Persicimonas caeni: one gene and its partner. The protein of the gene in region 1 binds, or shares a complex with, the protein of each later gene. Links are inferred from orthologs where the notes say so. Each region holds a gene or a part of one and is shown in the gene's direction. Other genes may lie near its edges.

Region 1 (2,941 bases):
ACCCCACCTGGCCAATCACGGCTACGTGGTGCGCAGTTGGTTGGGCATCCGGGTCCAAGAACTCGACAAAAAGCTCGCCGCTACCTTCGGCCTCGACAAACCGACCGGCGCGCTGGTGACCGAGGTCGTCAACAACAGCCCGGCGGCCAAAGGCGGGGTCAAAGCCGGCGACGTCATCCTCGAGTTCGACGGCGCCCCGTTGAAGTCGAGCGACAAGCTCCCCTGGCTCGCCTCCACCGCAGGCGCCGGCAAGACGGTCGACGTCAAATTGCTCCGCGGCAAAAAGCAGATGAAGCTCGACATCAAGCTCGAAAAACTCCCCGACCAGGATCACCCCAATATCCCCAGCTTCGACGCCAGCAACGCCAGCGCCCCCAAGAGCGCTGAATTCGGCGTCTCGGTCAAAGCCCTGACCGACTCGCTCGCCCGCCAATTGGGCGCCAGCAGCACCGACGGCGTCGTCGTCACCAACGTCGGCTCTCAATCGGCCGCCCACGGCGCCGGCCTTCGCCAACGCGACGTCATCACCGAGGTCGGCGAAGACAAGGTGACCGACTCCAAAGAGTTCGACAAAGCGATCAAAGCCTTCGAGCGCGGCGACGTCGTACGCCTGAAGGTCGTGCGCGGCGGACGCGTCGTTTATATCGCGGTGACGCGATAGGAGAGCGAAAAAGCAAAAGGGTAAAGAAGCGAAGAAGCAAAGGCGGTCGACACGTACCGCCTTTGCTCTTTTACTTTTTCACTCCTTTACTTTTTCACTCCTTTACTTTTTCACTCCTTTACTTTTTCACTCCTTTACTTTTTCACTCCTTTACTTCTTCACTCTTTTACTTTTTCGCTCCTTTGCTTTTTCGCTCTTTTACTTTTTCGCCCGCGTTGCGCTAGCATCGCGGGCGTCTTAACTTCGCGCCCTTCCGAGGACATCACCGTGCTGCACTGGTCGCAAATTCGGGGGCAAGAACGCCCGCTCGACATCTTGAAGACGGCCCTCAACACCGGCCGCGTCCACCACGCGTACCTGTTCACCGGTCTGCAGGGGGTCGGCAAATTCTTGACCGCCCAGACCTTCGCGGCCGTGGTCAACTGCGCCCACCGCCCCGAGGGCGAGTTCCGCGACGCCTGCGGCGAATGCAGTAGCTGCCGCAAGATCGACGGCCGCCAGCACCCCGACGTCCTCTTCGTCGAGCCCGAGAAGGGGCGCATCAAGATCGCCCAGATCCGCGAGATCCAGAAAGCCGCCATGAAGGCGCCTTACGAGGGGCGCTTTCGCATCGTCCTCATCGACGACGCTCACACGATGACCGAAGAGGCGGCCAACGCGCTGTTGAAGACGCTCGAAGAGCCCTCCAAGCGCATGCGCCTCATCCTCGTGACCGACCAGCCCCACGGCCTGCTCGATACGATCATCTCGCGCTGCCAGGTGCTGCGCTTCGGCGCGCTCGAAGAATCGGACGTCGTCGAGCTGCTCGACGAGCTCCTCGAAGAGAACGAGGACATCGAGCGCCCCGACGCCAAGCTGCTGGAGGTCGCCGCCGGCTACGGCGAGGGGAGCGTCGGGCGCACCTTCGCGGTGGTCGAGTCGGGCATGCTCGACGCCCGGCGCGAGTTCGTCGAGCAGATCGTCAACCTGCCCGCCGGCCAACCCGTCCCTCTGCTGGACCTGGCCGAAGAGCTGAGCTCGAACAAAAACGAGCTCGAGCGCAAGCTCGACGTCCTCAAGCTCTTTTTGCGCGACGTCATGCTCTATAAGGCCGCCGGCAACGCCGATCGGCTCATCAACACCGACCTGGTCGACCTCGTCGCCTCCTACAGCGACCGCGTCTCCCTCGACGAGCTCCTCGGACTCCTCGATGAAATCCGCGAGGCCCAACGCTTGTTGATGCGAAACGTGCACGCCCAGCTCATCACCGAGAACCTGCTGGGCAACTTCCGACGCCACGGCGCGTCGGCCTGAAGCTCGAAAAACGAACGTTCTGTAGCGACAGTCGGAACCCCATGACCACCACGACCACCGACAACACAGCCCACGACAAGACCGGCGGCGAGCCGTTCGGCGGCAAAAAGCGCCTCTACAACGTCGTGCAGGCCAAATTTCGCACGAACTTCATCAAGCACGACTTCGACGCCCGCGAGCTGCAGCTCTACCCGGGCGACCAGGTCATCGTCGAAACCGACCGCGGCCCGGCCATCGCCAAGATCACCGGCCACGTGCAGCGAAAGCTCTTGCCCACCGGCAGCATCCAGCGCGTGCTGCGCAAGGCCAACGACGGCGACGTGCGCCACGCCGACAAAAACGAAGAGCGCGAGCGCGACGCCTACCGATTCTGCATCGAGCGCATCCGGGCACGAAACCTGCCCATGAAGCTCATCCGCGCTCAGTACATGCACGACGGCTCGAAGATCGTCTTCTACTTCAGCGCCGACGGCCGCATCGACTTTCGCGACCTGGTCAAAGACCTCGCCCACCGCTTCCGCACCCGCATCGAGATGCACCAGATCGGCGTGCGCGACGGCGCCCGCATGCTCGGCGGCATCGGCCCGTGCGGGCGCGAGCTGTGCTGCAGCACCTTCTTGCAGGAGTTCTCCCCGGTCTCGATTCGCATGGCCAAACAGCAGGGCTTGACGCTCAACCCCTCGAAGGTCTCGGGCATGTGCGGCCGCCTGATGTGCTGCCTCGTCTACGAGCAGCAGATGTACCGGCGCATGAAGAAGTCGTTGCCGCGGGCCGGCCAAAAGGCACAGACCGCCATGGGCGTGGGCGAAATCATCGACCTCGACGTCATCAACCGGCGGGTCACCATCAAGCTGCATGACGAGAACCGCCAACTCTTCCCAGTCGACGAAATCGAGATCATCGACGCCAAGAAGCTCGACGAAACCGTCGACACCCCGCCCGACGAGCGCCACGAGCGCTACCTTTGGAACGACGATGCCCCAGGCA
Region 2 (2,895 bases), 3.2 Mb from region 1 along the record:
GGGTCGTTTCAATGCGGCTCATGTGGTGATTGACACGACCCTCAAATTGTAGTTTGCGCCGCCGTTCAGGCGCCCCAAATAGCCGGAGCCACAACTCCAGCAAGGCGACCACCTCGCTATTCGATCACCTCAATCACCTCAATCACCACATACGCCCCATCGAAACGACCCACTAATAGCCGTTCAGCGCCGCCGTTCAGGCGCCCCTAATAGCCGGAGCCACAACTCCAGCAAGGCGACCACCTCGAGAGAGAGCCTCCCACGAAATTTTCGCCTCAGCCTTTGCGCTCTACAGGGGTAATGAAGTACAACGGGCTGGCAGTTCGCAGCCCGTTTCTCAAGCCCCCCGGCAAGCGATGTCCTACGTAGTCCTCGCCAGAAAGTGGCGCCCAAAATACTTCGAAGAAGTCGTCGGCCAGGAGCATGTGGCGCGCACGCTCAAGAACTCTCTCGAGCAAGACCGCGTGGCGCATGCTTACCTGTTCTGCGGCACGCGCGGCGTCGGCAAGACGACCACGGCGCGTATCCTCGCGAAGGCGCTCAACTGCGAGAAGGGGCCCACGCCGACGCCGTGCTACGAATGCTCGTCGTGCAAAGAGATCCACGAGGGCCAGTCGGTCGACGTCTTCGAGATCGACGGTGCGTCGAACCGTGGCATCAACGAGATCCGCGAGCTTCGCGAGGGTGTGCGCTATGCGCCCAGCCGCGACCGCTACAAGATCTACATCATCGACGAAGTCCACATGCTCACCAACGAGGCCTTCAACGCCCTGTTGAAGACCCTCGAGGAGCCGCCCGAGCACGCGCACTTCATCTTCGCGACCACCGAGCCGCAGAAGATCCCGGTGACCATCCTGAGCCGGTGCCAGCGCTTCGACTTCAAACGCATCAGCCAGCACGACATCGTCGATCACCTCACCCACCTGTGTGAGGCCGAGGAGATCGACTCGGAGAAGGCCGCCCTGCAGCTCATCGCCCGCCAGGCCAACGGCGGCATGCGCGACGCGCTGAGCCTGATGGACCAGGTCATCAGCTTCGCCGGCGACTCGTTCGACGAGGCGCAGGTCGCCCAGATCTTGGGCGTGGCCAACCGCAAGCACCTCTTCGAGCTGAGCGAGGCGATCATCTCGCGCAACGCCGAGGCCGCGCTCGAGGTCCTCGACGAGGTCAACCGCTACGGCTACGACCTGCAGCAATTCGCCAGCGAATTGGTCACCCACTTTCGCGACCTGGTGGTCACCGCCGTGGTCGAGAACCCCGACCGGGTCACCAACCTGACCGAAAGCGAGCTGGGCATCGCCCGAGAGCAGGTCGACGGCACGCCCACCGACCTGTTGCACCGTTACTTCTCGGTCATGGCCGACGGCGCCCAGGAGATGACGCGCTCGCCGTACCCGAAGCTGCTGTTCGAGATGACGCTGGTGCGTATGTCGAGCCTCGAGCCGCTCGTCGGCCTCGACCTGCTCGTCGACCGGCTGCAGTCGCTCGAGGGGACGCTCGAGGACGACGTCGACATGGACGCGGTGGCGGCGGCCGACGCGCAGCAGGCCCACCAAGCCAAAAAAAAAATTCCGCGGCGGAATGAAGTAGAGAAGACGCCGGCGGAAACCGCCAATGATGGTGGTGAGTCGATAAAGCCGGAGCCGGTCACGAAGCCGGAGCCGGTCACGGCCACGGAGCCGGATCCGGAGCCCGGCACCCGGCACCCGGAGCCCGGCACCCGGCACCCGGAGACCGGAGACCGGCACCCGGAGCCCGGAGACCGGCACCCGGAACCCGGCACCCGGCACCCGGAGACCGGAGCTCGGCACCCGGAGCCCGGCACCCGGCACCCGGAGCCCGGCACCCGGCACCCGGAGCCCGGCACCCGGAAACCGGAAACGGTCACGAAGCCGGAGCCGGTCACGAAGCCGGAGCCGGTCACGGAGCCGGAGCCGGTCGCGGAGCCGGAGCCGGTCGCGGAGCCGAAGCCTTCCACGGACACCAACGAGCGCGACGCGCTCCTCGCCGAGCCGCCCCGTGAGCGTTGGCGCGCGCTGGTCGAGCATATTCGCAAGGATACGCAGCCGGTGGCCGCCACCTGCGAGCACGCCCGACTCCATCAATTCGACGACGGCAAGGTCGTCATCGAGATCAAGCCCAACTACATCGAGCTGTTCCGTGAGGGCGATCGTCCCGAGCGCGTCGCCGACGCCATCAAAGACGCCCTGGCCGACCTGTTCAGCGGTGAGTGGTCCCTCGAGATCAAGCTGCCCGAGCTCGACGAGCCCGTCTCTCCCGAAGAGCTGACGCTGTATGAGGAGCGCGAGGCCGACCGCGTCGCGCGCAAGCAGCAGCTCGAAGAAGATCTCAAGCATCACCCGACCGTCGAAGCCGCGCGCGAGCTCTTCAATCCCGAGAAAGAGCGCGTGGCGGTGGAGTTGCACGACGAGTAGGACGCGCTGCAACTCTGCAGCGCCTCCATCTTGCAACGCCTCCACCCGAGACATTCGGCGCTTCCCCATTGACACTCGCGCTGTGGCAACTATTTAGTTACTCGCCGCACACAGCATTGTGTTACCTATCGAGCACCCATCGAACTAAACAAAGAAGGAACTCCCATGGCCATTCGCATCGGAATTAACGGTTTTGGTCGCATTGGACGCTGCGTCGGACGCATCCTCATGGACGATCCGGACGTCGAACTGGTGGCGGTCAACGATCTGACCAGCCCCGAACAGCTCGCCTACCTGTTCAAGTACGACACGGTCCACCGCAAGTATGACGGCAACGTCGAAGTGACCGAGGACGGCCTGAATATCGGCGGCACCGACGTCAAAGTGATGTCGGAGCGCGACCCGGCGAACCTGGGCTGGGGCGACCTGGGCGTCGACTACGTGTTCGAATGCACCGGCT

Evidence for each region. The genes of interacting proteins can lie anywhere in the genome.
Region 2: holB (region 1) and dnaX share a complex: the UniProt entries of both Bacillus subtilis proteins name them as parts of the DNA clamp loading complex. The link is inferred for Persicimonas caeni from one-to-one orthologs.

The regions. Positions count from the first base shown.
Region 1 is NZ_CP041186.1:6,882,948-6,885,888, reverse strand. It holds holB (DNA polymerase III subunit delta'), read left to right. Parts: upstream 1-928; coding sequence 929-1,954; downstream 1,955-2,941. Other genes in the region: FIV42_RS25605 (PSP1 domain-containing protein), read left to right, coding at 1,996-2,941; FIV42_RS25615 (Do family serine endopeptidase), read left to right, coding at 1-661. UniProt on the Bacillus subtilis protein: DNA polymerase III is a complex, multichain enzyme responsible for most of the replicative synthesis in bacteria.
Region 2 is NZ_CP041186.1:3,639,688-3,642,582, forward strand. It holds dnaX (DNA polymerase III subunit gamma/tau), read left to right. Parts: upstream 1-356; coding sequence 357-2,435; downstream 2,436-2,895. Other genes in the region: gap (type I glyceraldehyde-3-phosphate dehydrogenase), read left to right, coding at 2,601-2,895. UniProt on the Bacillus subtilis protein: Part of the beta sliding clamp loading complex, which hydrolyzes ATP to load the beta clamp onto primed DNA to form the DNA replication pre-initiation complex.